Regions from separate parts of the Brevibacillus sp. FW301-21C12A genome, predicted to be linked through region 2. Evidence: riboswitches for the same ligand, from Rfam matches in the RefSeq annotation. Region 2 holds a riboswitch; each other region holds the start of a gene.
The links. A riboswitch is a leader RNA that binds a small molecule or an ion and turns the genes downstream of it on or off. The one in region 2 is predicted to bind S-adenosylmethionine.

Region 1: linked by a shared signal. The riboswitch ahead of metK (methionine adenosyltransferase) and the one ahead of AC3WQH_RS03715 (homoserine dehydrogenase) in region 2 are both predicted to bind S-adenosylmethionine.
Region 3: linked by a shared signal. The riboswitch ahead of AC3WQH_RS03145 (aminotransferase class I/II-fold pyridoxal phosphate-dependent enzyme) and the one ahead of AC3WQH_RS03715 (homoserine dehydrogenase) in region 2 are both predicted to bind S-adenosylmethionine.
Region 4: linked by a shared signal. The riboswitch ahead of AC3WQH_RS07680 (pyridoxal phosphate-dependent aminotransferase) and the one ahead of AC3WQH_RS03715 (homoserine dehydrogenase) in region 2 are both predicted to bind S-adenosylmethionine.

Annotation. Positions count from the first base shown of each region.
Region 1 covers NZ_JBYTBG010000046.1:18,427-20,623, reverse strand. The annotation lists gene AC3WQH_RS21420 (S8 family peptidase) at 1-531, shown strand, start outside; SAM riboswitch class I at 736-836, shown strand; gene metK (methionine adenosyltransferase) at 969-2,180, shown strand.
Region 2 covers NZ_JBYTBG010000003.1:188,864-191,060, forward strand. The annotation lists cobalamin riboswitch at 1-56, shown strand, start outside; SAM riboswitch class I at 522-629, shown strand; SAM riboswitch class I at 773-882, shown strand; gene AC3WQH_RS03715 (homoserine dehydrogenase) at 966-2,197, shown strand, end outside.
Region 3 covers NZ_JBYTBG010000003.1:68,196-70,392, reverse strand. The annotation lists gene AC3WQH_RS03150 (trans-sulfuration enzyme family protein) at 1-211, opposite strand, end outside; gene AC3WQH_RS03145 (aminotransferase class I/II-fold pyridoxal phosphate-dependent enzyme) at 208-1,371, opposite strand; SAM riboswitch class I at 1,467-1,592, opposite strand; gene AC3WQH_RS03140 (pyridoxamine 5'-phosphate oxidase family protein) at 1,682-2,137, opposite strand.
Region 4 covers NZ_JBYTBG010000008.1:76,329-78,525, reverse strand. The annotation lists gene AC3WQH_RS07680 (pyridoxal phosphate-dependent aminotransferase) at 1-795, opposite strand, end outside; SAM riboswitch class I at 884-998, opposite strand; gene AC3WQH_RS07675 (MFS transporter) at 1,095-2,197, opposite strand, start outside.

The DNA.
Region 1 (2,197 bases), on a different contig from region 2:
CGGGATATTTCCGACCATTGGGCGCGCACAGAGATCGCCAGGCTGAGCTCCAAAGGAATTGTCCAAGGCTTCGGCGATGCGACGTTCAAGCCTAACGAGGCAGTAACTCGTGCGCAGTTTGCCACAATGCTGCTGCAGGCGATGCGCGCAACCGGCTCGAAGGTAGCCAGCGCGTATTCCGGACGGGAAGTGTTTTCTGATTTGCCAAAAAAGCACTGGGCGTACAACACCCTTGGAGTGGCTTATCAGCTCGGAGTCTTGAAGGGGTATCCAAACAGTCAGATCAAGCCTGACCAAGCTGTTTCGCGGGCGGAAATGGCCGCGATGATCGCCAGGGCGAAGGGCGTGGCTCTGAACAGCAGCAGCGCACCGAGCTATCGCGATGTTCCGGCCGGCCATTGGGCAGCACCGGCGATCGGCGCTTTGACGGCAAGAAACTGGCTAAACGGATACGGTTCGCTCTTCAAGCCACAGGGCAGCGCTACGCGGGCCGAGGTTGTTGTATTAATCGCCAAATCGTATCAAGTGTAAGAAAAAATTTTCCGCTTTGCGTTCGACAGACGCATGGCATGGCTATATCGTCCTTGTGAAAACGCGGCTTCGATCACCTCAGACGCTTCCCGCAGGCGATTCCAACAGCGTTTTGTACAGGGCGATTTCGGCCAAAGAGGTGCTCTGGCAAAAGTCTATTGACACCACCTCAAAAAACAATTATTCTATAATCCGTAATGGATACTCTTATCCAGAGCAGGCGGAGGGACTGGCCCTATGAAGCCCGGCAACCGTCTGGAGCGGTGCTAACCAGCAGGACGGAAATCTGTTCTGGCCGATAAGAGGATGAAGGAAGCTAAAAGCGCTCAAACCTTTTCCTCCAAAAGATGGAAAAGGTTTTTTATTTGCGTTTACGTCGATAAAATCCTGACTCGGCTACCAAACTATTTGTATGAGGTCAAAGGAGGTATTTTCTCATGGCTTTGCAAAAAGGTCGTCGTCTGTTCACATCTGAGTCTGTAACCGAAGGACATCCGGATAAAATTTGTGACCAAATTTCCGACTCCATCCTGGACGCCATTTTGGCCAAGGATCCAAACGCTCGCGTAGCTTGCGAAACTTCCGTAACTACCGGGCTGGTTCTCGTAGCCGGTGAAATCACCACCAACACGTACGTGGACATCCAAAAGCTGGTGCGCGAAACGATCCGTGAGATCGGTTATGATCGTGCGAAGTTCGGCTTTGACGCTGACACTTGCGGCGTAATCACTGCGATCGGCGAGCAATCCGCTGACATCGCTCTCGGCGTAGACCAGGCTTTGGAAGCGCGCGAAGGCAAAATGACCGACGCTGAGATCGAAGCGATCGGTGCAGGTGACCAAGGTCTGATGTTCGGCTTTGCTTGCAACGAAACACCTGAGCTGATGCCGCTGCCGATCAGCATGTCTCACAAGCTGGCTCGCCGCTTGACTGAAGTTCGCAAAAACGGCACACTCGCCTACCTGCGTCCTGACGGCAAAACGCAAGTAACGGTTGAGTACGATGGGGACAAGCCAGTTCGCATCGACACCATCGTGATTTCGACTCAACACGCTCCTGAGACTACCTTGGAGCAAATCAAGCAAGACCTCATCGAGCAAGTTATCAAACCAGTTGTTCCGGCTGAGCTGCTGGACGCTGATACCAAATACTTCATCAACCCGACTGGCCGCTTCGTAATCGGCGGACCTCAAGGGGACGCTGGTCTGACTGGCCGCAAAATCATCGTAGACACTTACGGTGGCTACGCTCGTCACGGCGGCGGCGCGTTCTCCGGTAAAGATCCGACAAAAGTAGACCGCTCCGGCGCTTACGCTGCTCGTTACGTAGCGAAAAACATTGTGGCTGCTGGCCTGGCTGACAAATGCGAAGTGCAAGTGGCTTACGCAATCGGTGTAGCGCAGCCTGTATCCATCGCTGTTGATACTTTTGGTACAGGAACCGTTTCCGAAGAAGATCTGGTGAAACTGGTGCGCAAACACTTCGACCTGCGTCCGGCTGGCATCATCAAGCAGCTCGACCTGCGTCGCCCTATCTACAAACAAACAGCGGCTTATGGCCACTTTGGACGCAATGACCTGAAGGTTCCTTGGGAGCAAACAGACAAAGCAGAAGTTCTGAAGCAAGAAGCTGCGCAACTGGCAAAATAAGAACGACAAAGAAAGAG
Region 2 (2,197 bases):
GCAGCGCCAGACGATGATCCCGAAGTCAGGAGACCTGCCTGTTTCAACAACACTGATGGACCTACGGGAGATAGGGAGGTGTTAGAGGACTCGCCATACTGGCAAACGGACAAGGATGTCTATTGCTTGCCTGCGCATTTTCTAACGATCGGATCTTTTTTCGATCAGTAGAAAATGCGTTTTTTGTTTTGGGGAGAGGAAATCGGCGCTGATTGACCGTGAGCAACTTAAAGGAGGGGGCAGCATGGTTCAGCTTTTCATCTGTCAATGGTGCGGTTATGTCGAAGAACGAGAGCTGTCGGGGGAAAGCGAGGAAGGGCTGGTCCGTTGCGTTTGCTGCAGTACGGAGGAAGTCGAAAGCGTTTTTGCCAGGTGAAGGCGACCGTACATTCGGAACGGTTGTCCCGTTTTTGGCCGTATCTGAACCGTTTCTGACCGCATCTAGCCTGGTTAAAAACGAAAAAGAATTTTGTTGACGAATGCTTTGGAATTTCTTAGAATAGGCTCAACAGCAAACAAAGTTCTTATCCAGAGAGGTGGAGGGTCTGGCCCGATGAAGCCCGGCAACCGTTGCGTAGTGCGACAAGGTGCCAATTCCTGCGGGGCGTTTTCGTTCCGAAAGATAAGAAGCGGGTACATCGTAGCAGTTATGACGAACCTTCTTCTTAGCGAAGAAGGTTTTTTGATGTTTCCGCTCAACAAAGGCTTTCTTTTCCAATAAGCTTTTCGCTTGGCCGCTTTCTCGACGAGAAAGAGCAAAAATTCATAGTTTTCTTTATCCAGAGAGGCGGAGGGACTGGCCCGATGAAGCCCGGCAACCGTCACACAGCTTGTGACAAGGTGCCAATTCCTGCAGGGCGGAAGCGTCCTGGGAGATAAGGAGAAGGATTTCGTTGATGCCAAAACCTTCTTCTTAGCGGGAAGGTTTTTTCTTTTTACGAAAATATTGCTATGAGGTGGTAGAAATGAGCGCAGGTGTAGTCAAGGTAGGGCTGCTTGGATTGGGAACAGTAGGGGGCGGCGTCATCAAGACGATTCGTTCGCAGCAGGAGAAGCTGGCTGCGAGATTGGGCAAGCGAATCGAAATTGTCAAAGCATTGGTCCGCGATTCGGAAAAAGAACGGGCCGTTCAGGTAGATCCCGCGCTTTTGACCACGGATTTTGAGGACGTGTTGAAAAGCGATGTGGACATTGTCGTCGAGGTGATGGGGGGCGTCGAGCCGACGTATGACTACGTCCGTGCCTTGATCGAAAAAGGCTGCCACGTGGTGACGGCGAACAAGGAGCTGCTTGCCAAACGCGGCACAGAGTTGGTCGATCTGGCAAACCGGCATCAGGTCCATCTGGCCTATGAGGCGAGCGTGGCAGGCGGCATCCCGATTTTGAGCGTGCTGCGACAGTTTTTGCGCACGAACGATATTCAAGGAGTGCGCGGCATTCTCAACGGTACGACGAACTTCATCCTGACGAAAATGGAAGCGGAGCAGCTTCCCTATCAGGAAGTGTTGAAGCAAGCGCAGGAGCTGGGGTATGCGGAAGCCGATCCGCGCTCTGACGTGGAAGGATTCGACGCGATGTACAAACTGTACATTCTCGCGCAGCTTGTGTACGGAGAATCGCTGCCGCTTGCAAATGTCGTGCGCAAAGGGATTGCCGATTTGTCTCCTGGTCACATCCGTATCGCAAACGAGCTGGGCTACCGGATCAAGCTGATTGCCCAGGCGCACAAAACAGAGCAAGGAATCCGGCTCTCGGTTCAGCCGACCATGCTGCCTGTCGCTCATCCGCTGGCGCAAATTCAGGATGCTTTCAACGCTGTTCAGCTTTCCGGAAACATCGTAGGCGATCTGCTGTTTACGGGCAGAGGCGCAGGCGAGCTGCCGACGGCAAGCGCCGTTGTCGAGGATTTGGCTTATTTGTTGACGCAGCCGTTTACCCCGCATCCGGCCTGGAAGGAAAAAACGGCCGAAGCGCAGCCGGGTCAATGGCAGGACGAGCGCGTGCTGTGTTATCTCGAAGGCTCGTGTCTCGCTGCGACGCCTGATCGCGTCCTGCATTTCTTGCGCGAGGCGGGCGTGACGGTGACGAAGCTGAAAGTCCAATTCGATCTGGGCGGAGTATTGCGCGCGGGGTTGATCGTAACAGGGATTCGCGAAGAGCACGAGGAAGTGCTGAAAAGCGATTTTGGCCTGTCCGT
Region 3 (2,197 bases), 120 kb from region 2:
AAGCAAAGCCGCGCGCGCCGCCTTCGAGAGCGGCAATCGCTTCCTCCAGCGCGTGTCTGGTCGGATTGCCGGAACGGGCGTAGTCATACGTGCCTGGCTGGTCGAGATCAAACTGGTGAAACGTGGAAGCCTGGTAAATCGGAACCGACGACGCCCCTGTGAACGGATCGATGCAAGTAGAGCCATGCAAAACCTTCGTTGCGAAATTCATCGCGCAGCCCCCCCAACGACAAGACTTGCGTCCAAAGCCTGAAACAGATCAGCGATCAAGTCTTCCGGATGCTCAATCCCGACCGACAGCCTCAGCAATCGGTCACAAACGCCGACATACTCCCGTACTTCCAGCGGAATGTCAGCGTGGGTCTGTGTCGCCGGATACGTACACAACGACTCGACGCCGCCAAGGCTTTCCGCAAAAGAAACGATGCGCAGATTTTGCAAAAACAAGCCCACCTGCTCCGCAGACCGTACCCGGAATGAAACCATACCGCTATAACCGCTTGCCTGGCTCGCCTGGATGGCATGCCCGGGGTGTTCTTGCAGCCCTGGGTAAAACACTTCGGCGACAGCCGGATGCTCCTGCAGCTTTTTTGCAACCGCGAGCGCGTTTGTCTGATGTCTTTCCATGCGCAGCGCCAATGTCTTCATTCCGCGTACCAACAGCCAGCTATCTTGTGGACCCAATACCGCTCCGATGGAATTATGCAAAAACCGGATTTTTTCCGACAACTCCTCGCCTTTTGTCACGATCAGTCCGGCCAGTACATCGTTGTGGCCACCCAAGTACTTCGTCGCACTGTGCAACACGATATCTGCGCCAAGCTCCAGCGGGCGTTGACAATAAGGGGTCATGAACGTGTTGTCGACTATCGTCAAAAGTCCATGCTGCTTTGCCAGCCCGGCGATTTGGCGAAGATCGGTAATCTGCATGAGCGGATTCGTCGGCGTCTCGACGAAGATCGCCTTTGTCTCGGCTCGCAGCGCGTTATGCACCGCTTCCAGGTCGCGCAAGTCTACGTACGTAAAAGACAGGCCGTAGCGGGAAAGCACCTGATCAAACAAGCGATACGTCCCTCCGTACAAATCGAGCGACACAATGAGATGATCTCCCTGGGAAAACAGCCCCATGACCGTATGAACCGCCGCCATTCCCGATGCGCAGGCAAAGCCCGCATCGCCCGATTCTGCCTCGGCGATGGCTTCTTCCAAAACCGTGCGGGTCGGATTGGCCGTGCGTGTATAGTCAAAGCCTGTGCTCTGCCCCAATGCCGGGTGGCGATATGCGGTGGCATAGTAGACAGGAAAGCTGACCGCCCCTGTTTTTTCATCTCTGCCTACGCCTGCTTGAATCAATTTTGTTTCCAGTCTCATACGTAACTCTCTCCCTCCAATGATGTACGAGGGGCATGAAAAAAGCCCCCTTTCCTCTGAAAGAAGGCTTTGTTTACGTCACCGTAAGCAAGACCTTCTCATCTTTCAGAGTTAAAAAACTCTGCAGGAATTAGCACCATTATCTCCCCGCATGAACGAACATGCAGGTGATTGGTTGCCGGGCATCATCGGGCCAGTCCCTCCGCCTCTCTGGATAAGAAGTTTTGCTATTCAATTTGAATGACCTAATACTAAAGGATACGGCGGTTTTTTGTCAACAGGATTTTCCACTGTTGTGCGGCCGTCTTGACTAGGCGTTTTTCAGCGCAGTCATGACCTGGTTGTCCAGCTTCGCAGCCGCGTTTTTGTCGTACGTCTTTTCGTATTGCGGTTCTACGGAAATGCGCGAGCCGTAAAACATGACGTCTCGGACGGAGTCAATCGCGATCTCCACCAGCGCCAGCTTCAGCGGAACGCCCTCCAGCCGCTCGGCTTTCACTGCGGCGCGTCCGTTGATCGCAAAAGAGGAGCCTGCCCCGATCAGATGCAGGACGACCTGCGGCTCTTTGGCAATATTGGCGAGTATGCGCGAGCGGTTATCCACGGCAAAGCGGATGAGTCCGCTGTTCACCGCCAATGTCCAGGACAAGGAGCTGAGCGATGGCGCTCCTGTCTCGTGATCGACGGTGCCGAGCGTCACAAATCGCTCTTTTTGCAGGAGCGCGAACAGTTCTTCCGACAAGGTTTGGGATACGGTTTCAGCCATTCGGATGCCTCCTCGTAAACGGTAGTACGTCTATTGTACCCCTCGCATCTGCCATTAGGC
Region 4 (2,197 bases), on a different contig from region 2:
AATCAGATTGATGAGCCTTACCAGCTCGCGGTTGCCGACCATCGCGCCTACGCGCCAGCCGGCCATATTGTACGTTTTGGACAACGTGTAAAACTCCACGCCCACCTCTTTTGCCCCCGGCACCTGCATGAAGCTGACAGGCTTTTTGCCGTCGTAGCTGATCGCGCCGTACGCGAAGTCGTGGCAGACGACGATCTCGTGCTTGCGCGCAAACTGGACGGTTTCCTCGTAAAATTCAAACGGGGCGTTCACCGCTGTCGGGTTATTCGGATAGTTCAAAAACATCAGCTTGGCGCGGTCCAAATCGGCTTGCGGGATTTTGCTGTAGTCAGGCAAAAACTGATTTTCGGCCGTCAGCGGCATCATCGACATCCGGCCGTTTACGACCGCTACGCCGGACCAGTAATCCGGGTAGCCAGGGTCCGGTACGAGTGCCACATCGCCTGCGTTCATCAGCACCTGGCAAATTTCCACGAGGCCGGTTTTGCTTCCGAACAGGATCGCCACCTCTTCCTCCGGGTCGAGGTCCACGTCAAATTGTTGCTTGTACCAGTGCGCGACTGCCTGCTTCAGCTCCAGTCGGCCGGAAAACGGCGGGTATTTGTGATGCAGCGGATTTTCTGCCTGTGCCTTCAGCTCTTCCACAATGTGCGGCGGCGTAGGCAGGTCCGGGTTTCCTTGGCCCAGATTAATGACGTCATGCCCACAAGCGATGACTTTGTTTACTTTTGCCACCAATGTCGCAAAAAACTGGGTCGGGAGCCGATCAATCATGTCGGAAGGTTGGATGCGCATCTGTCTTCAGTTCCTTTCTTTTTAGGCCAATGTACAGCAAAAACCCCCTCTTTCCGTACAGAAAAAGGGGGAGATCAGCTTGGTCACGTCCTTATCTGTCAGGAATTATCCTGCTGGAATTGGCACAGCATCTGCAACGCGCAAGCGCGCAGATCCGCTGCCGGGCTTCATAGGGCCAGTCCCTCCGCCTCTCTTCATAAGTAAATCACACGGAATATACTGTTTTTAATCTTCTTCATACTACATTGCGGGCTCCGAACGTGTCAAGACGCTTCGCGAGGCCCGCGAATTTTTCCTGGCTACATCTTTTCTACGGTCGCGGCTGGCACTTTTCGGGTGCGACCTTGAAACGAGCTGTGCAGGGCGAAAAACGCGACAGACATTAGCGCCAGCCCCGCCATGATGTACAAAAGTCCTTGTGCCTGAAAATGCTGGAAAATGACCGCTCCGAGCAATGGGCCGAGCATGCGTCCCGCAGAGCCTGTGCCGGAGATCAGCCCTTGGATGAAGCCTTCTCGCCCCTGTGGCGTAAACTCTGCTGCCACGGCAGGCACGGCCGGCCAGACGAGCATTTCTCCAAGCGTCATGATGAACATCCCGGCGACAAAGCCGGCGTAGGAGGTCGTCTGCGACAAAATCAGCATCGACAGCACGAACACGTAGGAGCCGAGCAGCATCTGCGCTCGCAGCGTGCGGGCGAAGCGGCCAATGACCCAGGCGATCAGCGGCTGGCCGAACAAAATCAGGCCGCCGTTGATCGTCCAGAGCAAGCTGTACTGACGCAAGGAAATGCCCAACGATTGCATGTAGGTCGACAACACCGTCGTCCACTGGACGTAGACAATCCAACTGATTAACAGCCCGCTGCACAAGAGCAGTAGGGCGCCCCACGCCACTTTTTTCGTCGGCAGTTGCTGTAGCGGCGAAAGCGCCTCAACTGGCTTCGGCTTGGCAGCGCTTTGGACAGCAGCGGCGGGAGTGCCTGCGGTATTGGCTTGCTCCGCCCGATAGCCCCGCTCTGCAACTGCCTTGAGCTGCCGAGGCAAAATGAGCACGAACATGACGAGCACGATGACTTGCGAGATCGCGTTGCCAAAAAACGTCCAGGCAAACGAAATGCTCGCCAGCAAGCCGCCGAGGGCAGAGCCAGCCGCCACCCCGGCGTTGAGCGCGACGTAGATCATGTTGATCCCTTTGCGCCCGCCTTCCGGCCACAGCACGACAGCGAGTGCATTCATCACCGGAGAGAGCGTGCCGTAAAACAGCCCGTTCAGCAACAACAAGATCGTGTACAGCGTAAAGTCATGCGTGACGCCAAGCCCGACGGAAATCAGAATGACGCCGATTGAGGCAAAAACGATCGTGCGCATTTTCCCCCAACGGTCGAACAGCATGCCACCTG